Regions from separate parts of the Acidovorax cavernicola genome, predicted to be linked through region 3. Evidence: predicted binding sites of a transcription regulator. Region 3 holds the regulator's gene; each other region holds the start of a gene.

Region 1 (7,249 bases), on a different contig from region 3:
CTTCGGTGAGCGGCAGCACGCGGCGGATGTGGTCGCGGCTGGCCAGCTCGGGCACCACGCCGCCGTAGGCCTGGTGCATGGCGATCTGGCTGTGCAGCGCGTGCGAACGCAGCAGCGGCAGCGCGTCGCCGTGCGACTCGACCAGCGCCACGCCGGTCTCGTCGCAGGATGATTCGATTCCCAACAAGAGCATGGCGCCGAGTGTAGGGGCCGCCCGCCAGCGGTGCCTGCGAAGGGACAAGCGAGGCACGGAAGTTGCACGAGCCAGGTGCGCTTTCCCGACGCCCCACGAATGACTTCCGGCCTGAGCTTCCTGATCGCCGCGCGCCGATGCGAGATCGACGCGCTGGACCAGCTCGCGCGCACCAGCGAGCTGGTCGGCGCGATCGGCCGGCTCGTGCATGCGCTGCAGCGCGAGCGCGGCATGTCGAACGTGTTCCTGGCCTCGCATGGCGGGCGCTTTGCCGACCAGCGCGGTCCGCAGATCGTCGAATGCCTCGCGCTCGAGCAGCAGGTGCGCGCCGGCTTCGACCGGCTCGAGGCCGAGCACCACCGCGGCGTCAGTGCCGGCCACGGTGCGCGCCTGTTCAGCCGCATCGCCTGGGTGCTGCCGGGCCTCGACGCCCTGCCCGCGCTTCGCATGCGCATCGACGCGCTCGACCTCCAGCCGGCGCAGGCCGTGGCCGCCTTCGCCAAGCTGGTAGCCGGCCTGCTGGCGGTGGTGTTCGAAGCAGCCGACGGCGCCACCGACCCCGAGATCTCGCGCCTGCTGGTGGCAACGTTCAACTTCATGCAGGGCAAGGAGTTCGCGGGCCAGGAGCGCGCCTTCGGCGCCGCCGCGCTGGCGCTGGGCCGCGGCGACGATGCGCAACGCCAGCAATGGCGGCACCTGATCGAATCGCAGGAACGCTGCTTCCAGGTGTTCATCGACTTCTCGGGCGATGCGGTGCGCACGCTGTGGCACGACAGCCAGTCGGATGCCGTGCTGGCCGACATCGAACGCCTGCGCCGCATGGGCGCCACTTCGGTGCCGGCCGATGCGCTCCTGAGCCAGGCCTGGTTCGACGGCTGCACCCGGCGCATCGACGCCATGCAGACGGTCGAGAACCGCTTGTCCGCCGATCTGCGCGCGCTGTGCGACCACAAGACCGCGCAGGCACGCAGCGAACTGGCGGCCTACCAACAGCTGCTCGGCACGCTGGCCCCGCAAGCGGGCGGTGCGCTGTTCTTCGACGATGCCCAGCAGGCGCAGGACGCCACGCCCGCGCAACTCGGGCGCCACCTCGAACGCTCGGTGCTCGACATGGTCCAGGAACAGTCGCGGCGACTGCAGGCCATGAGCGACGAGCTCGACACCGCGCGCGCCTCGCTGAACGAACGCAAGATCGTCGAACGCGCCAAAGGCCTGCTGATGGCGCACCGCCGCCTGAGCGAGGCCGAGGCGCACAAGATGCTGCGCCAGACCGCCATGAACCAGAAGCGCCGGCTCGTCGACGTGGCCGAGTCGATGCTGGCCATGGCCGACTACCTGCCGCTCGAGGCTGCACCGCGGCGCTGACCTCAGCCGCTTGGATTGGTGCAGCGCACAACAGTTGTGCGCCGCCAGGTTTTGCGCTCCGGCAGGGACCTTCTCCTGCACCAGCGTGCGTTGCCAGCTCTCCTTTCCATAGCTCCGACAACCACTCCTTGGCTGGCACACCGCTTGCATAGACCTTGGCGCAGACCGCAAGGTCTTCAGGCAGGCGGCACCCAACGGCGGGTGCGGCCCACCGAACCGGACAAAGGCGTCCCCATCCCGCAAGGGCTCGTTCACGAGCAGCCGTTGCGCGGTGCGGACGCCTTTTCGTTTTTGTCTTTTCACTTCTGGAGCCCCGTCCATGTCCGATCTGCTGAAAACCAAACTGAGCCGGCGCCGCGTGCTGCAGGCCGCCGCCCTCGGCGCCGTGGGCATCGACCCCGCGCTGCGCGCTGTCGTCTGGGCCCAGGGCTCCGACAAGCCCGAGAAGGAGGAAGTGAAGATCGGCTTCATCCCGCTGACCGACTGCGCCAGCGTGGTGATGGCCTCGGTGCTGGGCATCGACAAGAAGTACGGCGTGAAGATCGTGCCCAGCAAGGAAGCCAGCTGGGCCGGCGTGCGCGACAAGCTCTCCAACGGCGACCTCGACATGGCCCACGTGCTCTACGGCCTCGTCTACGGCATGCACCTGGGCCTCAGCGGCCCGAAGAAGGACATGGCCGTGCTCATGACCCTCAACAACAACGGCCAGGCGATCACGCTGTCGAAGAAGCTGGCCGACAAGGGCGCGGTCGATGCGGCCTCGCTCGCCAAACTCATCGCCACCGAGAAGCGCGAGTACACCTTCGCCCAGACCTTCCCCACCGGCACGCACGCCATGTGGCTGTACTACTGGCTCGCCTCGGCCGGCATCGATCCGTTCAAGGACGTCAAGAACATCACCGTGCCGCCTCCGCAGATGGTGGCCAACATGCGCGTGGGCAACATGGACGGCTACTGCGTGGGCGAGCCCTGGGGCCAGCGCGCCATCATGGACGGCATCGGCATCACGGCCATCACCACGCAGGACATCTGGAAGGACCATCCCGAGAAGGTATTGGGCTGCACCGCGGAGTTCACCAAGAAGTACCCGAACACGGCGCGCGCCGTGACCGCAGCGATCCTCGAAGCCAGCAAGTGGATCGACACCGGCCTGCAGAACAAGAACAGGATGGCCGAGACCATCGCCGACAAGAGCTACGTCAACACCAGCGTGGACGCGATCAACCAGCGCATCCTGGGCCGCTACGTGAACGGCCTGGGCAAGAGCTGGGACGACCCCAACCACATGAAGTTCTACAACGGCGGCGCCGTGAACTTCCCGTACCTCTCGGACGGCATGTGGTTCCTCACGCAGCACAAGCGCTGGGGCCTGCTCAAGGACCACCCCGACTACCTGAAGGTGGCCACCGAGATCAACCGCATCGACATCTACAAGCAGGCCGCCGCTGCCACGCAGACGCCCGTGCCCAAGGACGCGATGCGCAGCAGCAAGCTCTTCGACGGCACCGTCTGGGACGGCAAGGACCCGAAGAAGTACGCCGACTCGTTCAAGTTGCACGTCTGATGCACGAGGAGAAGCACATCATGGTCAGCGCCGTTTTCCATTCCCCGCTCGACGCGGTGGCCTCGCAGGTCGCCGCGCCCGTGGTGTCCAGGCCCCTGGCACCCTCACCTGCTGTTGCCGTTGCCGCGGCGACATCTGCACCTCGCACTCGCACGCCCCTCGACCTGCGCGCCTTCTGGATGCGCGTGCTCCCGCCGTTCCTGGGCTTCGGCCTGCTGCTGCTGGTCTGGGAGATCGTCGCCATGAAGAGCACCACCGGTTTTCCCTCGCCGATGGCCACCTGGCAGCAGGCCGTCACCGTGTTCAGCGACCCGTTCTACAGCAAGGGGCCGAACGACCAGGGCGTGGGCTGGAACGTGCTCTCGTCGCTGCAACGCGTGGCGCTGGGCTTCGGGCTCGCGGCGCTGGTGGGCATTCCGGCCGGCTTCGCGATCGGGCGCTTCGAATTCCTCTCGCGCATGTTCAACCCGCTCATCAGCCTGCTGCGACCGGTGTCGCCGCTGGCCTGGCTGCCCATCGGCCTGCTGGTGTTCAAGGGCGCCAACCCGGCCGCCATCTGGACCATCTTCATCTGCTCGATCTGGCCGATGGTCATCAACACCGCCGTGGGCGTGCAGCGCGTGCCGAGCGACTACATGAACGTGGCGAAGGTGCTCAACCTCAGCGAATGGAAGATCCTCACCAAGATCCTCTTTCCCGCCGTGCTGCCCTACATGCTCACCGGCGTGCGCCTGGCCGTGGGCACCGCGTGGCTGGTGATCGTCGCGGCCGAGATGCTCACGGGCGGTGTCGGCATCGGCTTCTGGGTGTGGGACGAGTGGAACAACCTCAACGTCGCCAACATCATCATCGCGATCTTCGTGATCGGCATCGTCGGCCTCGTGCTGGAGTTCGCGCTCATCAAGCTCGCCACTGCATTCACCTTCGAGGAAGTGAAATCATGAACGACGATTCGAAGTACATCGAGATCCACGGTGTCGAGCAGGCCTTCAAGACACCCAAGGGCCGCTTCGTCGCGCTGCGCGACGTGAACCTGAACGTGGCCAAGGGCGAGTTCGTCACGCTCATCGGCCACTCGGGCTGCGGCAAGTCGACGCTGCTGAACCTGATCGCCGGGCTCACCACGCCCACGCAGGGCGTGCTGCTGTGTGCCAACAAGGAGATCAAGGGCCCGGGGCCCGAGCGCGCGGTGGTGTTCCAGAACCACTCGCTGCTGCCCTGGCTCACCTGCTTCGAGAACGTGTACCTCGCGGTCGAGCGCGTGTTCGCGGCCACCGAAAGCAAGGCGCAACTGCGCGAACGCACCGACGCGGCGCTCGCGCTGGTGGGCCTCACGCCGGCCGCGCAGAAGCGGCCCGGAGAAATCTCGGGCGGCATGAAGCAGCGCGTGGGCATCGCCCGTGCGCTGTCGATGGAACCCAAGGTGCTGCTGATGGACGAGCCCTTCGGCGCGCTCGACGCCCTCACCCGCGCCAAGCTGCAGGACGAGCTGCTCGCCATCGTGCAGAAGACGCGCAGCACGGTCGTCATGGTCACGCACGACGTGGACGAGGCCGTGCTGCTGAGCGACCGCATCGTGATGCTCACCAATGGCCCGGCCGCCACCATCGGCGAGGTGCTTTCAGTGGACATCGCCCGTCCGCGCAACCGCGTGGCGCTGGCCGAGGACCCGGCCTATGTGCATGCGCGCAAGGCGGTGATCGACTTCCTTTACACGCGCCAGGCGCATGTGGAGAAAGCGGCGGCCTGAACTGGTCTGAACAAACCTGCCATCAAGACATGATGACCTGCAGGCTGTGTTCATACCAGCCCGTGAGGCGCTCGAAGGTGTCGACCAGCGCCTCGCTGGAACGCACCAGCGTGGCGCGCCCTTCGGGGCTGTCGAGCGCCTGCACGCCACCGACGAGGCGCAGCCACTCGTCACGCGCACTCACCAGTCCTGCGCGGATCTCCGGGGAACTGAGCGGCGCGCGCTCCAGCTCCAGCAGCGCGGCTTCGAATTCGTTCATGGTCGGCAGCAGCCGGTCGCGCGAGGCGCCGGCCGCGAGCGTCGAGGCCAGCAGCGCGTCCTTGGCCAGCCGCTGCGCACGCATGCGCTGCCGTCCGCAGATGTTGACGATGCGCAGCGCGCGCCGTGCGCCCGAAGCTTCCAGAGCGTCCGTCAGGGCTTCGGCGGCCAACAGCAAGTCCTCGCCGCGCGCATCGATCGCGGCCAGTCCCTGCGCGGCGGGCTTGGCGGTCAGCAGCGCGGCCAGCGCGCTCCACGCGGCCCGCACCTCGCCGAGCGCTTGCACGCCGGCCGGCGCCAGTTCGAGGGCCGTCAGATGATCCAGCGTCTGCTGCACACGTTCGGTCGACTGCGTGCGCAACACGCGCGCGCGCTGCGCGTCGATGCCGGCCGCGAGCTGCGCCGCCACGCGCACCAGCCGCTGCGAGAGCATGCGCAGCTGCCCCGCGCGATTGATCGCCTCGGCCCACTGCGCAGCCTCGATGACCGAGCGCGACACCTCGCCCAGCCGCAGATTGGCGTGCATCGCGGCGCCGCGCAGCAGGCCGAAGGCCTCGTCCTCGCCGATGCCGCGTGCGGACATCAGCAGGCCCTTGGCGCGATCGACCCACTTGCGCTCGTCCATGCGCGTGCGCAGGCCGTCGAGTTCGGTGCGCAGCGCGGCCTCGCGCGCCCAGCGGGCCTGCGCCTGCGCCGTCAGCGCTGCGAGCGCATCGACGCCATCACGGGGTACCCAGGCATGCACGCCCGCGGCCACGAGCGCCGCGTGCTGCGCGCCGTCCAACGGTGCGCTCATCACGCCCAGAGCACACGGCGGTGCGCCGCCCCAGGCGGCCAGCGCTTCGAGCAACGCATCGAGCTGCGGCTGCGCTTCACCCAGATGCACCAGGACCATCGACGGTGCAAGTGCCTGCGTCCGCTGCACCAGCGTGTGGCAGCCCGCACGCCCCAGCACCGCAACGCCCGCTGCATCGATCGACAGCTGCAGCGACGCCGGCAAGGGCGCGCCATCGGTGAGTTCAGGGGAAAGGACGACGAGAAGGGACATGGCGGCAAGGTGTGGCAAGGCCCCGGAAGCATAGGTCAGGCCAGCCCGCATTCGCAGGCACGCCTCTTGCAACACAGAGGGCACGGTGTAACGAAGCACCGCTTTGGTGAGGCTGCAGGTTCCTGCATCCAACCCGGCCGCCTCCCGGCCGGGAGCACCCCCATGCCGACGGCGTTCGCCGCCGGTACCCCGACTCCACCCCTGTCCGCCGACACGACCTCACCCAGGTCGCGCCGCGGCTTTTTGCACCTTTGAACGCCATGTCCGGTTTCAGGAATTTCTTGCAGTCAGGCCACAGTCCGACTCTGTTCGCGGCCTTCCTGTACTTCTCGTTCTCCTGCTGCATCTGGGTGCTCAACGGCGCCATGGCGCCCTTCATCGGCGAGACCTTCGACCTCTCGCCCGCGCAGAAGGGCCTGATGCTGTCGGTGCCGATCATCGCGGGTGCGCTGATGCGTTTTCCGCTCGGCCTGCTGTCGCAGTACATCGGCCGCAAGAAGGCCACGCTGGTCGAGATGGGACTGATCGCGGTGGCGATGCTGTTCGGCTTCTTCTTCGTCAAGAGTTTCAACGACCTGCTCGCCATGGGCGTGCTGCTGGGCATTGCCGGCGCGAGCTTCGGCGTGGCCCTGTCGCTGGGCTCGGGCTGGTTCCCGCCGCAGCACAAGGGCCTCGCGATGGGCCTGGTGGGCGCGGGCAACGTGGGCACGGCGGTGTCGGTGCTGGTGGCGCCGCCACTGGCCAACTGGCTGGGCTGGCAGGCGGTGTACGGCGTGGCCGCGATCGCGATCCTGATCCCGATGGTGGTGATGGTGCTGTTCGCGAAAGAACCGCCGGACGTCAACGCGCATTCGAGCTTTCGCGAACACATCGCCTGCCTGTTCGAGAAGGACGGCTGGGTCTTCAGCCTGATCTACGGCGTGACCTTCGGCGGCTTCATCGGCCTCACGACCTTCCTGCCCTCGTACTACTACGACCAGTTCGGCGTGAGCAAGGTGCAGGCCGGCCAGCTGACCATGCTCGCGGCCTTCATGGGCGCGGCGGTGCGCATCGTGGGCGGCTGGCTGTCCG
Region 2 (7,249 bases), on a different contig from region 3:
CACCGCCTGGGCGTGCCGCGCGCCGCCCATACCGGCGGCGACCTCGCGGTGCGCTCGCCGATCACCGGCGAGGTGATCGCGCAGGTGCCGACCACCTCGTCCTCCGAAGCCTCTCAGGTCATCGGCCGCGCGCACGCCGCCTTTCCGGCGTGGCGCGACCTGCCCGCGCCGCGCCGCGGTGAGCTGGTGCGGCTGCTCGGCGAAGAACTGCGCGCCGCCAAGGCCGACCTGGGCCGCCTCGTCACGCTCGAGGCTGGCAAGGTGCCGTCCGAAGGCGCGGGTGAGGTGCAGGAAATGATCGACATCTGCGACTTCGCGGTTGGCCTCTCGCGCCAGCTCTACGGCCTCACGCTCGCCACCGAGCGCGCCGAGCACCGCATGATGGAAAGCTGGCATCCGCTGGGCGTGTGCGGCGTGATCTCGGCCTTCAACTTTCCCGTTGCCGTGTGGTCGTGGAACGCGGCGCTGGCGCTGGTGTGCGGTGATCCGGTGGTGTGGAAGCCGTCCGAGAAGACGCCGCTCACGGCCCTTGCCACGCACGCCATCGCCCAGCGTGCGCTGGCGCGCTTCGGCGCCGATGCGCCCGACGGTCTGCTCGGCCTGCTGCTGGGCCGACGCGAGGTGGGTGAGGTGCTGGTCGACGACCCGCGCGTGCCCGTGCTCTCGGCCACGGGCTCGACCGCGATGGGGCGCCATGTCGGTCCGAAGCTGGCGGCGCGCTTTGCGCGCGCGATCCTCGAGCTGGGCGGCAACAACGCGGCCATCGTCGCGCCCTCGGCCGACCTCGACCTCGCGCTGCGCGGCATCGCCTTCGCGGCCATGGGCACGGCGGGGCAGCGCTGCACGACGCTGCGTCGCCTGTTCGTGCACGACAGCATCTACGACCGCCTGGTGCCGCGCCTGGCGAAGGTGTACGCCAGCGTGAAGGTGGGCGACCCGCGAGAGAGCGGCACGCTGGTCGGCCCGCTGATCGACCGCGCGGCCTTCGACGGCATGCAGCGCGCACTCGACGAAAGCCGCGCCGCGGGGGCCATCGTCCATGGCGGCGAGCGCGTGGAAGGCATCGGCACGCCGCAGGCCTGCTACGCGCGTCCCGCCCTGGTGGAGCTGGCCGCGCACGACGGCCCGGTGCTGCGCGAGACCTTCGCGCCCATCCTCTACGTGATGCGCTACACGTCGCTCGACGAAGCCATCGGCTGGCACAACGCGGTGGGGGCGGGGCTGTCGTCGTCGATCTTCACGCTCGACATGCGCGAGGCCGAGCGCTTCCTGTCGAGCGCGGGCTCGGACTGCGGCATCGCCAACGTGAACATCGGGCCGAGCGGCGCGGAAATCGGCGGCGCCTTCGGCGGCGAGAAGGAAACCGGCGGCGGGCGCGAAGCCGGCTCCGACAGCTGGAAGGCCTACATGCGCCGCGCGACGAACACCATCAACTACTCGACCCGCCTGCCGCTGGCGCAGGGCGTGACCTTCGACATCGGCGATTGAAGACGACGTCTCATCGCAGCCCGCCGACGTAGCGCGGCGGCGGCGTGGGCGGCTGGCCATCGGGCTGGCGCGCCGCCAGCCGGGCCGCGCGGGCCAGCGGTTCCATGGCCTGTTCCAGCCGCGTGGCGAGCTGGTCGAGTTCGTCGTCTTTCGTCTCGGCGGCGTGCAGGCGCGTCATGCGCACGATCTCGGTGGCGTACTCGGCGTTGGTGGCCATCCATTCGGTGTCGGTCACGCGGCCGTGCTTGCGTCGCAGCGCCACGTGCAGACGGGCGGCGAGGGCGATGCGTTCGCTTTCGGACATGGATGGCATGGCAAGGGTCTCCGTCTCGGGCTGTTCAGCCTCCCAGGTGTTCCCTGTGTTGAGCAAGATCGAGGCCCAGCAGTTCGCTCTCGGGGTCGACGCGCAAGCCGACCAGCACATGCACCAGGAACAGCACGATGGCCGTGCCCGTCGCGCTGTAGATCGCCACGCTGCCGACCGCGATCGCCTGCGTGAGCACGTTGCCTGTCGCGCCCGAGATGCGCGCGTCGGCGAACACGCCGGTGAGCAGCGCGCCCACGATGCCGCCGATGCCGTGCACGCCGAACACGTCGAGCGAGTCGTCCGCACCGAGCAGGTGCTTCAGGCCCGTGGCGCCCCAGTAGCAGGCCAGCCCGGCGATGGCGCCGATGGCCAGTGCCGCCGGCGGCGTGACGAAGCCCGCCGCCGGCGTGATCGCCACCAGCCCGGCCACGAGGCCCGAGCACAGGCCCAGCAGCGAGGGGCTGCGGCGCACGATCCATTCGCCGATCATCCAGCTCATGGCGCCGGCCGCCGCCGCGATGTGCGTCACCAGCATGGCCAGCCCGGCACGCCCGTCGGCCGCCACCGCCGAGCCGGCATTGAAGCCGAACCAGCCGACCCACAGCAGGCCCGCGCCGGTCATGGTGAGCGCCAGGCTGTAGGGCTCGAAGGCCTCGCGCCCGTAGCCCCGGCGCGGCCCGAGCGCGTAGGCGCACACGAGGCCCGCGATGCCCGCGTTGACGTGCACCACCGAGCCGCCCGCGAAGTCGAGCGCGCCCATCTGCGCGAGCCAGCCGCCCGGCTCCCACACCCAGTGCGCGACCGGCGCGTAGACCAGCACGCTCCACAACAGCGCGAACCACAGCAGGGCCGAGAAGCGCATGCGTTCGACAAAGGCGCCGAGCACCAGCGCGGTGGTGATGATCGCGAAGCTCAGCTGGAACATGGCGTAGACCGATTCCGGCACGTTCGGCGCCACGTGGCTCACGGCCACCTGGCCGGCGTCCTTGAGGTACTCGAAGCCCGAGAAGCCGATGTGCGAGAGATCGCCCAGCCAGGGCCAGCCGGGCGTGAAGGCCAGCGAGTAGCCGAGCGCGAACCAGGTCAGCGAGACCACCGCGGCGATCGCCACTACCCCGGCCATGGTGGCCAGCACGTTCTTGCGCCGCACCATGCCGGCGTAGAAAAGCGCGATGCCGGGCAGTGTCATCAGCAGCACCAGCGCGGTCGAGGTCATCATCCAGGCCGTGTCGGCCGCTTGGAGGGAAGCTTGCGGTGCCAGCAGGGCCATGGCCGTTTCTTCTTGGAGTGGTGGACAGGTGCGTCTGTGCACAAGTCATGCCATCTGTTAACGGTTGAAACACTTTGGTTTGCCAACCGGAAGGTCGAAGTAAGACGAAGCGGGTAATTCCTAATGCACTGGGCAGGTGCGCGCTTGCACAATCTGCGCACTCGCGACGGGCCCTGCTCGTACTGCCGAGGGTCCGAGGAGACAAGCTTCCGATCGATCAACAAGAACATTCTTCAAAGGCTCCGTACGAGATGCCTGTCTGACAGTTAAAAGCGCCGCTGGTCGGCGCTTTTTTTTTGCCCGCTCGTTGCGTGGCGGTCGACGTTTTCCTTCAAGCCAAACAAGCCTTCTGACCAGCCAGGGTCGGTCGTGATAGCTATCGTTTCGATAGCGATTCCGGTGAGACAATCCCCCGCATGGAAATGCTGGTGGTCACGGGCGCCTCACTGCTCGCGGGTTTTATCGATGCGATCGTGGGCGGCGGCGGGTTGATCCTGGTGCCGGCTCTCTTTGCGGTGTTTCCGGGCGCGCCGCCGGCCACGCTGCTGGGCACCAACAAGAGCGCGTCGATCTGGGGCACGGCGGCGTCGGCGGCCCAGTTCAGCCAGCGGGTGCAGATGCGCTGGGGCGCCATGTGGCCGGCCGCGCTGCTGGGCTTCGGCGGTTCGATGCTCGGCGCCTGGACCGTCACGGTCTTCCCGGGCGACTTTCTGCGCCGGGCGCTGCCGGTCATCCTGCTGGGCGTGCTGATCTACACGCTGGCGCGCAAGGACATGGGCCGGCTGCACGCGCCGCGCTTCAGCGGCCGGGCCGAAACCCTGGCGGCCAGCACCATCGGCCTGACCATCGGTTTCTACGACGGCTTTTTCGGGCCCGGCACGGGCAGCTTCCTGGTGTTCCTGTTCGTGCGCTGGATGGGCTACGACTTCCTCAACGCCTCGGCCTCGGCCAAGGTCATCAACACCCTGACCAACGCCGCGGCGCTGATCCTGCTGGCCGCCAAGGGCCACGTCTGGTGGCACTACGGGCTGGTGATGGCGGTCGCCAACGTGGCCGGCAGCCTGGCCGGTACGCGCGTGGCGCTGAAGCATGGCGCGGGCTTCGTGCGGATCGTGTTCATCGTGGTGGTGAGCGCGCTGATCCTGAAGACCGCCTACGACGCGTTCCTGAAATAAAAAAGCCCTGGCGCGAGGCCCGGGGCTTTTCGAGGCAACACGGCGGGCTCAGTCCTCCACAAACGCCTCTTCGCGTTTCGCCTTGATCGCCGGCAGCAGCACGATGGCCAGCAGCAGCGCCGCGGCGATCAGCAGCCCTGCCGACAGCGGCCGCGTGACGAACACGCTCCACGCCCCGCGCGACAGCAGCAGCGCCCGCCGCAGGTTCTCTTCCATCATCGGGCCCAGGATGAAGCCCAGCAGCAGGGGCGCCGGCTCGGTGCGCAGCTTCAGGAACAGGTAGCCGATGAAGCCGAAGATCGCCACCATCCACACGTCGAAGGTGTTGTTGTTGGTCGAGTACACGCCGATTGCGCAGAACAGCACGATCGCCGGGAACAGGAACTTGTAGGGCACCGTCAGCAGCTTGATCCACATGCCGATCAGCGGCAGGTTCAGGATGATCAGCATCGCGTTGCCGATCCACATCGAGGCGATCAGGCCCCAGAACAGCTCCGGGTTGCTGGTCATCACCTGCGGGCCGGGCTGGATGTTGTGGATCGTCATGGCACCCACCATCAGCGCCATCACGGCGTTGGGCGGGATGCCCAGCGTCAAGAGCGGAATGAAGGAGGTCTGCGCACCGGCGTTGTTGGCCGACTCGGGCGACGCCACGCCGCGGATGTTGCCCTTGCCGAAGGCGACTTCGCCGGGCTGCATCTTGATCTTCTTCTCCAGCGCATAGGCCGCGAAAGCCGCCAGCAGCGCACCGCCGCCTGGCAGGATGCCCAGCGCCGAGCCCAGTGCCGTACCGCGCAGCACGGCCGGCATCATCCGCTTGAAGTCGTCCTTGGTGGGCCACAGGCCCTTGACCTTGTGCGTGAAGACCTCGCGCTCGTCGTCGGGCTGCGAGAGGTTGCCGATGATTTCGCCGTAGCCGAACACGCCCATGGCGATCACCACGAAGCCGATACCGTCGGTCAGCTCGGGAATGTCGAAGCTGAAGCGCGCGACGCCCGAGTTCACGTCGGTGCCCACGATGCCCAGCAGGAGGCCCAGCACGATCATCGCCACCGCCTTGAGCAGCGAGCCCGAGGCCAGCACCACGGCGCCGATCAGGCCCAGCACCATCAGCGAGAAGTACTCGGCGGGGCCGAACTTGAAGGCCAGCTCGGTCAGCGGCGGCGCGAAGGCGGCCAGGATCAGCGTGCCGACGCAGCCCGCGAAGAACGAGCCCAGGCCCGCAGCCGCCAGCGCGGGGCCCGCGCGGCCCTGCCTTGCCATCTGGTAGCCGTCGATACAGGTGACCACCGAGGACGACTCCCCGGGCAGGTTCACCAGAATGGCGGTGGTCGAGCCGCCGTACTGCGCGCCGTAGTAGATGCCGGCCAGCATGATCAGCGCCGACACGGGCGGCAGCGCATAGGTGGCGGGCAGCAGCATCGCGATCGTCGCGACCGGGCCGATGCCCGGCAGCACGCCGATCAGCGTGCCCAGGATGCAGCCGACCAGGCAGTACAGCAGGTTGGTGAAGGTGAAGGCGACGCCGAAGCCGGTCGCCAGGTTGTGGAACAGTTCCATGGCGGTGTGCTCCTCAACCCGAAATGAACGTGGGCCAGACCTGGATCTGGAGCTTGAGCGCCCAGATGAAGGCCACGTAGCTGCCGGCCGCCAGGATGGTCGACAGCACCAGCACGTCGCGCAGCTTGAAGTGCTCGCCGGCCATGCTCGAGATGATCGTCAGCGCGTAGATCGCGATGATCATGCCCATCGCCGGCAGCCCGATGCTGGGCAGACCGCCCAGCAGCACGCCGAAGGCCAGGTTGGCGCCGAGCACGAAGGCCAGCGGCTTCCAGGCCCATTTGCCGATCTTGTCGCCGTCGGCGCTCTCGACCACCATGGCCTGGAACATGATCAGCCCGCCCAGCAGCGCCAGCAGGATGCCCAGCATCAGCGGGAAGTAGCCCGGCCCCATGCGGGCGCCGTCCCCGATGTTGTAGGTGGTGGCGCCGATGGCGAAAGCGCCACCGACGGCGGCGAACATGACGCCTGAAAAGAAGTCCGCCTGTCTCTTGATCTTCATCGTCTCGACCCTCTGTTGTCCTCTGTTTTGGGAAGGACGAGGGTCGTCGCCAGCGGCTGACCATGGGCTGACCGCAGCGGTAAGGACTAATGCTTACCGGGTTTTCATTAGGAGGAGCTGACCAGAGCTGCCCAAGGGTGGCCATTGGGTGCAGAAACGAAAAAAGCTCCCGAAGGAGCTTTTTTTCATTCAGAGAGCCGAAGCTCTCGGAGTGCGGGGGAGGGCTTAGTAGCCGCCGCGGCCACCGCCGCCGTAGCCGCCGCCGTCACCACGGCCACCGCCGCCGTAACCGCCGCCGCCGCCACCACCGTAGCCGCCGCCACCGCTGCGGCCACCGCCGCCGTAGCCGCCGCCACCACCGCCGTAGCCGCCACCGCCGGTGCGGGGGGGACGTGCTTCCATCGGACGGGCTTCGTTCACCGTCAGGGCGCGGCCCTGCAGCGACGCGCCGTTCATGCCTTCGATGGCCGACAGTGCTTCAGCATCGGTACCCATTTCGACGAAGCCGAAGCCCTTCGAACGGCCGGTGTCGCGTTCCATCATGACCTTGGCGCTGACGATCGAGCCGAACTCGCCGAAAGCCTGTTCCAGATCGTTGTCACGCACGGAGTAGGCGAGGTTGCCCACGTAAAGTTTCTTGCCCATGGAGGGACTCCTAATTCAAACCTAAAAAACACAAAGCGATGGAGTCCCAGAATCACAACAAACGATGCGCTGTGGCGCGAAACTGACCGATCACCAAATTACGTGCACGGGAGCCAAAGCTCGCAGACACGTAGGCCGGATTATCCGGCTCGATTTCCCAAAAAAGGCGGGAAATCTTGTGTTAGCGAGAAACATTCCGGCCCGACGGGCGGTTTCGCAACGGTTTCAGGAGGTCGGACAGACCGTTGTGGTCTATTTCATGCATCAAAGCGAGCAGACGGCCGATTTCTCCTGCGGGGAAA
Region 3 (7,249 bases):
CCGGTCGATGCACCCGCTGGCAAGGTCGAGGTGGTCGAGTTCTTCTCGTACAACTGCCCGCATTGCAACGACTTCGAGCCCTCGCTCGAAGCCTGGGTCAAGGCCGCCCCGAAGGACATGGCGTTCCGCCGCATCCCGGTGCCCTTCGTGGGCAACGACGTCGAGGCCAAGCAGCGCCTGTACTTCACGCTCGAGGCCATGGGCAAGCTCGACGAGTACCACCCGAAGGTCTTCGCCGCGATCCACGCGCAGCGCCAGAACCTGACCGGCGAAGCCAACATCCAGGCCTGGGCCGAGCGTGCCGGCCTCGACGGTGCCAAGTTCAAGGAAACCTTTGCGTCCTTCGGCGTCGCCAGCAAGGCCCGCCGCGCGTCGCAGCAGACCGAGGCCTACAAGGTGGCCGGCGTGCCGGCCCTGGCCGTGGCGGGCCGCTGGTACGTGGACGGCGAAACGGCAGGCAGCATGGCCAAGGTGCTGCAGGTCGCGACCTTCCTGATCGGTGAAGCCAAGAAGGGCTGATCGACCCGACAGCCCCGGTTCGGGGTCGAATGCAAGGCCCGCTTCGGCGGGCTTTTTCATTGGCGGCGGTGGGCAATCGCCATCCCACGCATACAATGTTTCAGAGCAAGTTTCGTGCCTTTATGACATTGCCCTCCATCCCCACATTCCCCACCCTTCGTCGCCTCGGCCGCCTGGCCTTCGGTGCGCTGTTGCTGGCCGGTGCTGCTTCGGGCGCCTTGGCGGAAACCGCCGACCGCACCAAGCCGATGAACATCGAGTCCGATTCGATGCGCTACGACGACCTCAAACAGACCAGCGTGTTCACCGGCAATGTGCTGGTCACGAAGGGCACGATCATCATCCGCGGTGCGCGGCTGGACGTGCGCCAGGACGCCGAGGGCTACCAGTACGGCGTGGTCACGGCGGCGCCCGGCAAGCTGGCCTACTACAAGCAGAAGCGCAACGCCGGCGACGAGTGGATCGAGGGCGAGTCGGAAGTCATCGAGTACGACAGCCGCGCCGACAACGTCAAGTTCATCCGCCGCGCGGTCATGCGTCGGCTGATCGGTGCCACGCCCAACGACGAGAGCAGCGGCGCGTTGATCGTCTACGACCAGAGCAACGACACCTACACCGTCAACGGTTCCCTCGTGCCGCCGAACGCCGGCGTCGCGGCGCCGGGCGGCGGTGGTCGCGTCAAGGCCATCCTCACGCCGAAGGCCGCGGCAGCCCCCGCAGCGGGCGGCTCGGTACCGGCGGCCGGCGGCAAGAAGCCCGCGGCCCCGGCACCCACTCCCGCGCCCGGCACCGGGCTGCGCTCGACGACCACGTTGAGCGGCCCCGAAGGGGAAGGGCGCAAGTGATCGAAACCGCAGGAACCCAGACCGCCGACGGCATCCCGGGCAGCCGCCTCGTCGCGCGCGGCCTCAAGAAGAGCTACGGCAGCCGCACGGTCGTCAAGGACGTCTCGCTCGACGTGCAGAAGGGCGAGGTCGTCGGACTGCTCGGCCCCAACGGCGCGGGCAAGACCACCTCGTTCTACATGATCGTCGGGCTGGTGCGCGCCGACGCCGGCGAGATCACCATCGACGGCGAGCCCATCGCCCACATGCCGATCCACCGCCGCGCGCGCATGGGCCTGAGCTACCTGCCGCAGGAAGCATCGATCTTCCGCAAGCTCACGGTCGAGGAAAACGTGCGCGCCGTGCTCGAGCTGCAGCGCGAGCCCGATGCCAACGGCCGCCTGGTGCCGCTGACCAAGCAGCACACCGAAGAGCGCCTGGCCGACCTGCTGGCCGACCTGCGCGTGGACCACCTGCGCGACTCGCCCGCGCTCGCACTGTCGGGCGGCGAGCGCCGCCGCGTCGAGATCGCGCGCGCGCTGGCCACCCAGCCGCGCTTCATCCTGCTGGACGAGCCCTTTGCCGGCATCGACCCGATCGCCGTGATCGAGATCCAGCGGATCATCAGTTTCCTGAAAGAGCGCGGCATCGGCGTGCTCATCACCGACCACAACGTGCGTGAGACGCTGGGCATCTGCGATCACGCGTTCATCATCAGCGACGGGCACGTGCTGGCACAAGGCACACCCTCGGAGATCGTCGACAACGCCGAGGTACGCAGGGTGTACTTGGGCGAACATTTCCGCATGTAAGGGCGGGGTCGGTTCCCATGAAGCAAGGGCTGTCCCTTCGCGTCTCGCAGCATCTCGCGCTGACGCCACAGCTGCAGCAGTCCATTCGCCTGCTCCAACTCTCCACGCTCGAACTGAGCCAGGAGGTGGAGCAGATGCTGGACGAGAACCCGTTCCTCGAACGCACCGCGGAAGAAGCGGCGCGCGAAGAGTTCGGGCTGGACACGGCCGATGCGCCGGTGCCGCGCGACGACGCGGGCGAGGGTGAGGCCGACTTCGCGCCGTCCGCCGCCAGCACGACGACCACTTCGAGCGAGACCACCTCGACCCCCGACACCGATGGCCCCGCCGCCGAGATCGCCGAGCGCGAGCCCGACTGGGAAGGCGACGGCACCGTCGACATGGCGCCCGACGACAGCGAGTGGGGCAGTGATGCGCCCGCGCGCCAGAACAACCTCGGCGACGACGAACGCGCCGATGCCACCGAACTCGCGCGCAGCCAGGAGTCGCTGCAGTCGTTCCTGCACCGCCAGGCGCTGACCCTGCGGCTGAACGAGAGCGACAGCGCGGCGCTGCGATTCCTGATCGAATCGCTCAACGACGACGGCTATCTTGAAGACTCGCTGCCCGCATTGGCCTCGGGCCTGGCGGGCGACGACAACGACGAGTTCGACGACCTCGTGCATCACTTCCAGGTGGCGCTGGGCCTGCTGCAGAGCCTGGAGCCGGCCGGCGTGGGCGCGCGCGACCTCGGCGAATGCCTGAGCATCCAGCTGAAGGCGCTCGCCAGCGAAGACGAGACCGAGGCCGAAGCGCTCGTGCGCAAGACCGCCATCGCGATCTGCAAGCAGCCCATGGAGCTGCTCGCGCGGCGCGACTTCAAGCGACTGGCCACGCTCACGCGCACGAACGAAGACCTGGTGCGCTCGGCGCTGCAGATCATTGCGCGGCTCGAGCCCAAGCCGGGGCGCCGCTTTGTCGACGTCGAACGCAACATCGTCATTCCCGACGTGATCGTCACCAAGACCGGGCGCGGCACCCACGTGAAGTTCCGCGTCATGCTGAACCCCGAGGTCATGCCGCGTCTGCGCGTGCACGACATCTACGCCGGTGCGCTCAAGTCGCACAAGGGCGAAGGCAGCCAGGCGCTGTCGCAGCGGCTGCAGGAGGCGCGCTGGTTCATCAAGAACATCCAGCAGCGCTTCGACACCATCCTGCGCGTGAGCAACGCCATCGTCGAGCGCCAGAAGAGCTACTTCGTGCACGGCGAGCTGGCCATGCGCCCGCTGGTGCTGCGCGAGATCGCCGACGAGCTGGGCCTGCACGAATCGACCATCTCGCGCGTGACCACCGCCAAGTACATGGCCACGCCCTTCGGCACGGTCGAGCTCAAGTACTTCTTCGGTTCGGCGCTGGGCACCGAGACCGGCGGCAATGCGTCGAGCACCGCGGTGCGTGCGCTGATCAAGCAGTTCGTGGGATCCGAGAGCATCAAGAAGCCGCTGTCCGACAGCCAGATCTCCGAGATGCTGAAGGAGCAGGGCATCGAGTGCGCGCGCCGCACCGTGGCCAAGTACCGCGAGGCGCTGCGCATCGCGCCGGCAAACCTGCGCAAGGCGCTCTAGAAGCCCGACGATGACGACGAGTCGCCTGCTGTCTCGTTGTGGGCATTGGGCTTTGGTCATGGTGGCGGTGCTGCTGTTCGCCGGCTGCGCCACGCTGCCCGACGAGGCCCCGCGCCCGCCCACCAAGGCCATGGCCGTCTCGGCCGACACCGCGCTCGGCAAGATCGCGCTGGCCTCGCAGCCCGACCCCGACCCCGACCTCAGCGGCTTTCGCCTCATGCCTGGCGGCGACTTCGCCTTCGACACGCGCCTGCAACTGGCGCGCCGCGCGCAGCGCACGCTCGACGTGCAGTACTACCAGATCGAGAACGACGAAACCGGCCGCTACCTGCTGCGCACCCTGCGCGACGCGGCCCAGCGCGGCGTGCGCGTGCGCCTGCTGATGGACGACCTGTACACGTCCGGCGAAGACGAACTGCTGCTCGGCCTGGCCGCCACGCCGAACGTGGAGCTGCGCCTGTTCAACCCGTTCCCGGCCGGGCGCGGCAGCCTGCTCAAGCGCTTTGCCGCGTCACTGTTCGACTTCAGCCGCGTCAACCGCCGCATGCACAACAAGCTGTTCATCGCCGATGGTGCGATGGCGGTGGCGGGCGGCCGGAACATCGGCAACCAGTACTTCACGCGCACCGCGGGCGCGAACTTCATCGACCTCGACACCTTCGTCACGGGCGCACTGATTCCGCGCCTGGGTGTGCTGTTCGACCAGTACTGGAACAGCCCGCACGTGCGCCCGATCGGCTCGGTCGTGCGCACCGACCTGCCGCGCGAGGAGCTGCAGCGTCGCTTCGACGTCGCCACCGGCCCCGACACCACGCCTCCGCCGCCGAAGCCGGCGCCCAACGATCTGCTGGGCTACAGCCCCGTGGCCGACGACCTCGACGCCGGCAAGCTCGGCCTGATCTGGACCACCGCCGAGGCGTACGCCGATTCGCCTGATCGTGTGATCGGCAAGACGGCCTCCTACGGCGGCGTGCCGCTGCTCGACGTCGACAGCGTGCGCTACAACGTGGTCGAGCAGATGCGCCGCGCGGGCAGCGAAGTGACGCTGGTCTCGCCCTACCTGATCCCCGGCGCTTCGGGGCTGGAGGTGATGCGCGAGATCCGCGGGCGCAACGTGAAGATCAGCGTGGTCACCAATTCGCTCGCCGCCACCGACGAGCCGCTGGTCCACACCGCCTACCGCCGCTACCGCGCCGACATGCTCGCGCTGGGCGCCGAGATGCACGAGCTGAGTTCCGCGCGCACGCGGCGCAGCGTGAGGCTGGGATTGTTCGGCACGTCGGTGGGGCGGCTGCACGCCAAGTCGGCGGTGATCGACCAGCGCATCCTGTTCGTCGGCTCGATGAATTTCGATCCGCGCTCGGAGATCCACAACACCGAGATCGGCCTGTTCATCCGCAGCCCCGAGATGGCGCAGCAGACCCTGAAGCTGATCGACGTGCTCAAGCAGCAGGGCGCCTACCGGCTGCGTTTTGCCGAGGGCGGCGATGCAGGCGCAGGGGGAGCAAGTGGTTCGCGGCGCATCGAGTGGGTCAGCGAGGAAGGCGGCAGGACCACCGTGTTGCACGAAGAGCCCGACTCGGGCTTCTGGGATCGCACCATGCTCGAACTGCTGGCACCTCTCACGCCGGAGAGCCTGCTGTAGCGGTTGCTGCCGTGCTGTGCGCTCAGGCGCCGCGTGCCGCTGACCACACCAGGCGCAGGCCCAAGAGGCCCATCACGCCGCCGGCCGCGCGGTCGATCCAGGTCTTGTAGCGCAGGTAGGCCGCGCGTGGCGCGGCCGAGGACAGCGCCAGCGCGACGATTGCGTACCAGCCCGTCTCGATGCAGAAGATCACCGCCGGCACCGCGAGCGCCAGCACCAGCGGCACCTCGCGCGGCAGGAAGGCCGCGAAGATGCTCGCGTACACCACCGCCGTCTTCGGGTTGCTGACCTGCGTGGCCAGGCCGAGCAGGAAGGTGCGCCCGCTGCGGCCTTGCTTGCGAGGCGAGGCTTCGGTGTCGGGCGTCATCGCGAGCGGCTGCCGTGCGCCGCGCCAGATGCGAAAGCCCAGGTAGATCAGGTAGGCGCCGCCGAGGCCCTTGATCGCGAGGTACAGCCCCGGCACCGCGAGGAACGCCGCCTGAAGCCCGGCCAGCGCCGCGATCGAGAACGCCAGCCCGCCGGCGCCCATGCCCAGGGCCGCGGCCAGTCCGTCGCTGCGCGAGGCCACGGCCGTGCGCGCCACCATCACGAAACTCGGGCCCGGGCTCATCGCGCCGACCGCCATCGCGCCGGCGATGCCGAGCAGGGAAAGCGTGGTGTCCATCATGGCGTGGTTCCTTGCGTCGTCATTGCTGCACGTTCACGGCTTCGACCTGCACCAGCAGCTTCACCTTGTTCTCGAAGCCGAAGTTCAGGCCCCAGGTGATGCCCCAGTCGCTGCGCTGCACCGTGGTCTCGAAGTCGCCGCCGCAGACCTGGCGGTTGATGAGCGGGTTCATGTAGCAGTTGAAGCGCACGGCCTTCAGCGTCACCGGCTTGGTCTGGCCCATGAGCGTGAGCGTGCCGGGCACGTCGGTCACCTTGTCGCCGCTGAAGTCGATGCGGTCGGCCACGAAGCGGCCGGTGGGGAAGGCGGCGACGTTGAAGAAGTCCTTGCTCTGCACGTGGCGGTTGAGCAGGTCGACGCCGGTGTTGATGGAGCTGATGTCCATCGTGATGTCGACCTTGCCGCTGGCGCCCGTGCCGTCGATCTGCACCGAGCCGTCCTTGGTGCTGAAGCGGCCGCGGTTGGTGGTGGTGCCGTAGTGGCCCATCTCGTACATCACGAAGGTGTGGGTGGGGTCGATCACGTAGCTGGCGTTCTTGACCGGACCGCCCGAAGGCTTGGCGGCCACCGCGGGCGCCGTGTATTCCTGGGCCGTCGCGAGCGACACGGACGCGGCCGCGAGCACCGTGGCGAAGAAGAGCTTGTTCATGGCGGGGGAGGCAGAAAGCATGAAAGAAAAAACCTGGAGAGGATCGTCGTCAGAGCGGCCCGAAGCCCGCGAGCGTCAGCTTGAAGCGCACCTGCACCTCGTTGCCGACCACCGAGGTGTCGGTCCATTCGCCGTCGCCCACCTTGTAGTCGAGCCGCTGGATCGTGAGCGTGCCCGTGGCCACGGCATACGCGCCGCTTGAAGGCGATGGCGCGATGCTCACCGGCACCGTCACGGGTTTGGTGGTGCCCTTGATGGTGAGCTTGCCGGCCATCTCGAAGCGGCCGTCGCCCAGTGCCTTGATGGCGTTCGAGCGGAAGCTGGCCTGCGGGAAATGCGCGGTGTCGAACCAGGTGGGCTTGGGCAGCTCGGCATCGCTCATCGGCACGCCGAAGCCGGCGCTGGCCGTGTCGATCTGCAGCACGACCGAGCCGCCCTCTGGCTTCTTCGGATCGAAGGCGACCTGCGCGTCGAAGCGCTTGAAGCTGCCTTCCACCGGTACGCCCATCTGCTTGCTGACGAAGACGAT
Region 4 (7,249 bases), on a different contig from region 3:
GCCACGAACTCGCCGGTCACGCCGGTGGGTTGCAGCGGCAGCACCTTGCCGTTGACGGTGACGACGTGGCGGCTTTCGTTCAGGCCGGTCACGCGCACCTCGATGCGCTCCAGCGACGAATCGACATAGCGCACCGTGCCGCCGGCCGAGCCTTCCTCGCCCATCACGTGCCAGGGCTCCAGCGCGTTGCGCAGCGACAGTTCCACGCCCATCGACTGCATCTGGCCCACGAGCGGGAAGCGGAATTCGAAGTGCGGCGCGAACCAGTCGGCGTCGAAGGCGAAGCCGGCCTGGCGCATCTCGCTGATGACGTCGTCGAAGTCCATCTTCACGAAGGTCGGCAGCAGGAAGCGGTCGTGCAGCTCGGTGCCCCAGCGGGTGACGGGCGCCTGGTAGGGCGCGTCCCAGAAGCGGGCCACGAGGGCGCGGATGAGCAGCTGCTGCGCGATGCTCATGCGCGCATGCGGCGGCATCTCGAAGGCGCGCAGCTCCAGCAGGCCCAGGCGGCCGGTGCTGGAGTCGGGCGAATAGAGCTTGTCGATGCAGAACTCGCTGCGGTGCGTGTTGCCCGACACGTCGATCAGGATGTTGCGCAGCGTGCGGTCAACCAGCCATGCCGGCATGTTCTGGCCGTAGATCTCGCGGTTCCTGGCGATTTCCTTCAGCGCAATTTCGAGTTCGTAGACCTGGTCGTTGCGCGCTTCGTCCACGCGTGGCGCCTGGCTCGTCGGGCCGATGAACATGCCCGAGAACAGGTAGCTCAGCGACGGATGGTTGTGCCAGTACAGCAGCAGGCTGGCCAGCAGTTCGGGCCGGCGCAGGAACGGGCTGTCGGCCGGCGTGGCGCCGCCCATCACGAAGTGGTTGCCGCCGCCAGTGCCGGTGTGGCGGCCGTCGGTCATGAACTTCTCGGCCGACAGGCGCGTCTCGAAGGCGGCGTTGTAGAGGAACTCGGTGTGGTCGACGAGTTCCTTCCAGTTGTGGGCCGGATGGATGTTGACTTCGATGACGCCCGGGTCGGGCGTGACGGCCAGCATCTTCAGGCGCGGATCGCGCGGCGGCGGATAGCCTTCCATCACGATGCGCACGCCGAGGTCGCGCGCGGTGGCTTCGACGGCGGCGACGAGGTCGAGGTAGTCCTCCAGGCGCGCGAGCGGCGGCATGAAGACGTACAGCACGCCCGAGGCACTGCCTTTCTTCTCGGCCGCCGGGCCGTTGGCGCGGCGCGGGTCGCGCACCTCGACGCACAGCGCGGTGCGCGTGACCCAATGGGCCGATTCGCCGCGCAGGGGTTGGCGGGTGCTGGATGTGGCGGAGGCTGCGTCAGTCGTCGCTGCCGCATCGCCGGGGCTTTGCATGCGCAGCGACGCGGCCACCACGGGCGGCGTGCCGAAGGTGTAGGGCACGTCGCCCAGGTCGGCACCGCCCCCCGTGGCTGCGGTGGCATAGCGCGCGCGGTAGTCGGCCGCGCTTGGCAAGGCGCCACGCGGCGCGGTCGGGTCGCGCTCGATGAGGTAGGGGTAGTCGCCCTTGCTGGCCCACGGCTGCGAGTCGAGCGGCAGGCGGTAGCCCATGGGCGAGTCGCCGGGGATCAGGAAGAGGCGGTCGTCGCGCAGGAACCAGGGGCCGGTCTTCCAGCCGGGGCCGGCGAGCGCGGGGGCGTCGGCGTTCGCGTTGCCGGGCTCGATGGGCAGCATGTAGCCGATCACCGCGTCGAGCTTCTGCGTGAAGACGCGGCGCAGGCGCACGCGTTCGAGTTCGTCGTCGAGCTTCGAGTCGAAGGGGTCGACGTTCACCGGCAGGCGGCGTTCGCGCCAGAGGTAGTAGTAGGTGTCTTCGTAGCCGGGCTGGATGTAGCGCTCGGTGAGGCCCAGCTTGTGCGCCAGCACGGTGGTGAAGCGGCGCGCGTCTTCGCTCGTGTAGTGCGTGGGAAAGCGTTCGTCGGCGAACAGCTCGGGGTCGTGCCACAGCGTCTGGCCGTCGGCGCGCCAGAAGATCGACAGCGCCCAGCGCGGCAGTTGCTCGCCGGGGTACCACTTGCCCTGGCCGAAATGCAGGAAGCCGCCCTGGCCGTACTCGGCGCGCAGCTTGTGCACGAGTTCTGTGGCGTAGCCGCGCTTGGTGGGGCCGAGCGCGTCGGTGTTCCATTCGGGCGCGTCGCGGTCGCCGGTGGCCACGTAGGTCGGCTCGCCGCCCATGGTGAGGCGCACGTCGCCGGCCATGAGACGCGCGTCGACCGCATCGCCGAGCGAGAGCACCTCGGCCCATTGCTCTTCGGTGTAGGGCTTGGTGACGCGCGGCGATTCGTAGATGCGCGTGACCTTCATCTCGTGGCTGAACTCGACCTCGGATTCATCGACGCCGCCCTCGATGGGCGCGGCGCTCGACGGCGTGGGCGTGCAGGCCAGCGGAATGTGGCCTTCGCCGGCCAGCAGGCCCGAGGTGGCGTCCAGGCCGATCCAGCCGGCGCCCGGCAGGAACACCTCGCACCAGGCGTGCAGGTCGGTGAAGTCGACGGTGGTGCCGCTCGGGCCGTCGAGCGCCTTCACGTCGGGCGTGAGCTGGATCAGGTAGCCCGACACGAAGCGCGCCGCCAGGCCGCAATGGCGCAGCAGCTGCACCAGCAGCCAGCCCGAGTCGCGGCACGAACCGCTGCCGTTGCCGAGCGTTTCTTCCGGCGTCTGCACGCCGGGCTCCATGCGGATGAGGTAGCTGACGTCCTTTTGCACCTGCTGGTTGATGCCGACCAGGAAGTCGATGGTGCGCTGTTCCTTGCGCTCGATCTTGTCGAGGTAGGCCTGAAGCAGCGGCGTGGGCTTCTCGGTGACGAGGTAGGGCGCCAGTTCTTCGGCCTGCGAGGCCGTGTACTTGAACGGGAAGTGCTCGGCCTGCGGCTCGAGGAAGAAGTCGAAGGGGTTGTAGACCGCCATCTCGACCACGAGGTCGACCGTGACCTTGAACTCGCGCGTCTTCTCGGGGAACACGAGCCGCGCCTGGTAGTTGGCGAACGGGTCCTGCATCCAGTTGACGAAGTGCTCGGCCGGTTCGACCCGCAGCGAATACGAGATCACATTGCTGCGGCAATGGGGCGCCGGACGCAGGCGCACGACTTGCGGGCCCAACTGCACCAGGCGGTCGTACGTGTAATGGGTGACGTGGTGGAGTGCGGCGTGGATGGACATGCGTAAGGGCGTGCAGTGCAGCGAGGTTGCATCGAAAAGATGTCTCTGGTGAGACGCATACTAGCCCAGTTGCCAAGCAATTAACGCGCCATCGAGCGTGGGTTGGGGGAGGGTTTGCATCATGGATTCCGGGGTGTCTGGAGGCCGGTCGCGGCGTGCGTCCGGTGGGGTCGCGGGTGGGGCGGGCGCCTTCGTGGCGCTCGGCGGAACGCTGCTCGGCGCGGCCTTGCAGTTACGTCAGCCGCAGCTGTGGGAGGCGGGCGTCTACGCCGCGTTGCTGCTGGCGGGGCTCGGTGGCGGATGGCTGGTGTGGCGGCGCCGATGGGGTCGGCTGGCCGTGCTGATGTCGTTGTCGCTGGCCTGCGGTGCGATGGCCGGCGCAGGCCTGGCCGGGTGGCGCGCGACCGCCTATGTGCGCGGGGCACTGGATCCTCGACTCGAAGGGCGTGACCTGCAACTGACGGGCGTGGTCTCGCAGATGCCCCAGCGCAGCGACATCGGAACGCGCTTCCGTTTCGACGTGGAGGCGGCGCAATGGACCGGGGCTGCGCGCGACGACGCGCCGCCGACGGTGCCCTCGCGCATCTCGCTCGCCTGGTACGGCGAACACAGCGGCGTCTGGGAGCAACCCGCCGAGCGACGTGCGTCTGCCGCTCGCACCGTGGGCGAGGTGCATGCCGGCCAGCGATGGCAGCTGACCGTGCGCCTGCGTGCGCCGCACGGCAACCTCAATCCGCACGGCTTCGACAGCGAGCTGTGGGCGTGGGAGCAGGGCGTGCACGCTCACGGCCACGTGCGCACCGGCGCGCGCGACCCCGCGCCGCGCCTGCTGGGCGCCACCTGGCAACACCCCGTCGAACGGGCACGCGAGTCCGTGCGCGATGCGGTGTTCGCACGCGTGGACGACCGACGCGAAGCCGGTGTGATCGCCGCGCTGGTCACGGGCGACCAGGGCGCGATCGACCGCGCCGACTGGGACGTGTTCCGGGCCACCGGCGTGGCCCACCTGATGTCGATCTCGGGCTTGCACATCACCCTGTTCGCCTGGTTCGCGGCGCATGTCGTGGGCGCGCTCTGGCGGCGCAGCAGCCGGCTGATGCTGCGGGTGCCCGCACCGCAGGCAGCGCTCGCCGGCGGCGTGCTGCTGGCCGCGCTGTATGCGCTTTTCAGCGGCTGGGGCGTGCCCTCGCAGCGCACGGTCTGGATGCTCGCGACCGTGGCGCTCTTGCGCCTGACCGGCCGGCGCTGGCCGTGGCCGCATGTCTGGCTGCTGACGGCGGCGGTCGTGGTGGTCGCCGACCCGTGGGCGCTGCTGCAGGCTGGCTTCTGGCTCAGCTTCGTGGCGGTCGCGGTGCTGTTCGCCTCCGCCACCGCGGCGCCGGGCGAGGGGCGGGCAGGGGCCGTCACCCGGCTGGGTCGCTTTTTCCGAGAGCAATGGACGATCACGCTGGCGCTCACGCCGCTCAGCTTGCTGCTGTTCCAGCAGGTGTCGGTGGTCGGGCTCGTGGCCAATGCGCTCGCGATCCCGTGGGTGACGCTGGTGATCACGCCGCTGGCGATGCTCGGCGTGGCGGTGCCGCCGTTGTGGGACGTGGCGGCCGGCGCTGTGAAGCTCTTCGCATTGCTGCTGCAGGGTTTCGCCAGCTTGCCGTTCGCTACGCTGTCGATGGCCGCGCCGCCGCCGTGGCTGGCCGCTGGCGGTGTCGTGGGCGGCGTGTTGCTGGCGATGCGCCTGCCGTGGCCGATGCGGGCGCTCGGGCTGCCGTTGCTGTTGCCGGTGCTGCTGTGGCAGCCGGCGCGCCCGGCCGTGGGCGAGTTCGATCTGCTGGCCGCCGACATCGGTCAGGGCAATGCGGTGCTCGTGCGCACCGCCACGCACAGTCTGCTGTACGACGCCGGCCCGCGCTACGGGCTCGACAGCGACGCCGGCGATCGCGTGCTCGTGCCCCTGCTGCGCGCCCGGGGCGAACGGCTTGACACGCTGCTGCTGAGCCACCGCGACATCGACCACACGGGCGGCGCGGCCGCCGTGCTCGCCATGCAGCCGCAGGCCGCGCTACTCAGTTCCATCGAGGCAGGTCATCCGCTGCAGGCCCTGCGTCCCGCGCGCCGCTGTGAGGCCGGCCAGCGCTGGACCTGGGACGGCGTGGGCTTCGAAGTGCTGTATCCCTTCGACAGCGACTACCGAAGCTTCACGCGACCCAATGCCGTGTCCTGCGTGCTGCGCATCGGCAACGGCCGTGCCACGGCGCTGCTGGCCGGCGACATCGAACGGCTGCAGGAGGTTGCGCTGGTGTCGCGTACGCCGCAACAACTGCAGGCCGACGTGCTGCTGGTGCCGCATCACGGCAGCAAGACCTCGTCGAGCGAGGCCTTCCTCGACGCGGTCGGCCCGCGCATCGCACTGGTCCAGGTCGGCTACCGCAGCCGCTTCGGCCACCCGGCGCCCGAGGTGGTGGCGCGCTACACCCGGCGCGACGTGCAGGTGGTCGACAGCCCGCGCTGCGGCGCGGCCCATTGGGCGAGCCCACGGCCTGCCGAAGTGAAGTGTGAACGCGCGCACGATCTGCGCTATTGGCGCCACCGCCTTCCCTGAGCCTTCCCTGAGGCGTCGCTGGAAACCTTTCAAAGGCCCCCGGTTTGCGCCCAACCTAGGGCTTCTACTGGCCTCGAACTTGCTAAGCTATGGCTCAAGGAGATTGGTCGTTCCATGCACAAATTTGACGAGATGTATGAGCAGCTCCCCTACGCGGGCGCTGCAATCCGACAGCACTACAAGCGCTACGACCAATGGCTCGCGAAGCAACCCGGTGAGGTGATGCGATCGCGACGCGAAGAGGCGGAAATGATTTTCCGCCGGGTCGGCATCACCTTCGCGGTGTACGGCGCCAAGGACGAGGACGGCTCGGGCACCGAGCGCCTGATCCCGTTCGACCTGCTGCCCCGCATCATTCCCTCCCACGAGTGGGAGAGCATGGAAAAGGGGCTGGTGCAGCGTGTCACTGCGCTCAACCGCTTCCTGTACGACGTGTACCACGACCAGGAGATCATCAAGGCCGGCATCATCCCGGCCGAGCAGATCCTGAACAACGCCCAGTTCCGCCCCGAGATGATGGGCGTGAACGTGCCGCACAACGTCTACTCGAACATCTCGGGCATCGACATCGTGCGCGCCCCCGACGCGCAGGGCAACGGCGAGTACTACGTGCTCGAGGACAACCTGCGCGTGCCCAGCGGCGTGAGCTACATGCTCGAGAACCGCAAGATGATGATGCGGCTCTTCCCGGAGCTGTTCAACCAGAACCGCATCGCGCCGGTCGCGCACTACCCCGACCTGCTGCTCGAAACGCTGCGCGCCAGCGCGCCGCCGGCCACGGCCGAGCCCACCGTGGTGGTGCTCACGCCCGGCATGTACAACAGCGCCTACTTCGAGCACGCCTTCCTCGCCCAGCAGATGGGCGTGGAACTCGTCGAGGGGCAGGACCTGTTCGTGAAGGACGACTTCGTCTACATGCGCACCACGCGCGGCCCGGTGCGGGTCGACGTGATCTACCGCCGCGTCGACGACGACTTCCTCGACCCCGATGTGTTCCGTCCGACCTCCACGCTGGGCTGCGCGGGCCTGATGCGCGCCTACCGCGCGGGCAACGTCGTGATCTGCAATGCCGTGGGCACGGGCGTGGCCGACGACAAGTCGATCTACCCCTACGTGCCGAAGATGGTCGAGTTCTACCTCGGCGAGAAGCCGATCCTGAAGAACGTGCCCACCTACATGTGCCGCAACAAGGACGAGCTGCAGTACACGCTCGACAACATGAAGGACCTGGTCGTCAAGGAGGTGCACGGCGCCGGCGGCTACGGCATGCTCATCGGCCCGGCCGCCACGCAGGCCGAGATCGAGGACTTCAAGAAAGCCGTCATCGCCAAGCCCGACGGCTACATCGCCCAGCCCACGCTGAGCCTGTCGACCTCGCCGACCTTCGTCGACGCCGGCATCGCGCCGCGCCACATCGACCTGCGTCCCTTCGTGCTCTCGGGCAAGGAAGTGCAGATGGTGCCCGGCGGCC

The links. The regulator sigma-54, encoded in region 3, starts transcription at its own class of promoters, with help from an activator protein. The targets are predictions, from matches to a motif close to TGGCANGNAANCTGCTTT.
Region 1: D3H34_RS08000 (CmpA/NrtA family ABC transporter substrate-binding protein) is a predicted target of sigma-54. The motif match lies at 1,692-1,709, and genes of this name have one in related genera.
Region 2: D3H34_RS08795 (ammonium transporter) is a predicted target of sigma-54. The motif match lies at 3,101-3,118, and genes of this name have one in related genera.
Region 4: D3H34_RS10425 (transglutaminase family protein) is a predicted target of sigma-54. The motif match lies at 3,256-3,273, and genes of this name have one in related genera.

Annotation. Positions count from the first base shown of each region.
Region 1 covers NZ_QXMN01000006.1:71,113-78,361, forward strand. Annotated here, with positions in the region: gene tsaD (tRNA (adenosine(37)-N6)-threonylcarbamoyltransferase complex transferase subunit TsaD) at 1-193, opposite strand, end outside; gene D3H34_RS07995 (nitrate regulatory protein) at 293-1,558, shown strand; gene D3H34_RS08000 (CmpA/NrtA family ABC transporter substrate-binding protein) at 1,878-3,122, shown strand; gene ntrB (nitrate ABC transporter permease) at 3,143-4,066, shown strand; gene D3H34_RS08010 (ABC transporter ATP-binding protein) at 4,063-4,872, shown strand; gene D3H34_RS08015 (ANTAR domain-containing protein) at 4,895-6,178, opposite strand; gene D3H34_RS08020 (MFS transporter) at 6,439-7,249, shown strand, end outside.
Region 2 covers NZ_QXMN01000007.1:74,281-81,529, reverse strand. Annotated here, with positions in the region: gene amaB (L-piperidine-6-carboxylate dehydrogenase) at 1-1,488, shown strand, start outside; gene D3H34_RS08800 (hypothetical protein) at 1,499-1,801, opposite strand; gene D3H34_RS08795 (ammonium transporter) at 1,827-3,065, opposite strand; gene D3H34_RS08790 (sulfite exporter TauE/SafE family protein) at 3,482-4,240, shown strand; gene D3H34_RS08785 (tripartite tricarboxylate transporter permease) at 4,289-5,800, opposite strand; gene D3H34_RS08780 (tripartite tricarboxylate transporter TctB family protein) at 5,814-6,302, opposite strand; gene rbp (RNA-binding regulator) at 6,528-6,947, opposite strand; gene D3H34_RS08770 (DUF3820 family protein) at 7,129-7,249, opposite strand, start outside.
Region 3 covers NZ_QXMN01000014.1:40,010-47,258, reverse strand. Annotated here, with positions in the region: gene D3H34_RS13445 (thiol:disulfide interchange protein DsbA/DsbL) at 1-519, shown strand, start outside; gene lptA (lipopolysaccharide transport periplasmic protein LptA) at 642-1,364, shown strand; gene lptB (LPS export ABC transporter ATP-binding protein) at 1,361-2,155, shown strand; gene rpoN (RNA polymerase factor sigma-54) at 2,173-3,759, shown strand; gene D3H34_RS13425 (phospholipase D family protein) at 3,770-5,404, shown strand; gene D3H34_RS13420 (LysE family translocator) at 5,427-6,071, opposite strand; gene D3H34_RS13415 (YceI family protein) at 6,091-6,720, opposite strand; gene D3H34_RS13410 (YceI family protein) at 6,770-7,249, opposite strand, start outside.
Region 4 covers NZ_QXMN01000009.1:100,342-107,590, forward strand. Annotated here, with positions in the region: gene D3H34_RS10425 (transglutaminase family protein) at 1-3,182, opposite strand, end outside; gene D3H34_RS10430 (DNA internalization-related competence protein ComEC/Rec2) at 3,304-5,778, shown strand; gene D3H34_RS10435 (circularly permuted type 2 ATP-grasp protein) at 5,893-7,249, shown strand, end outside.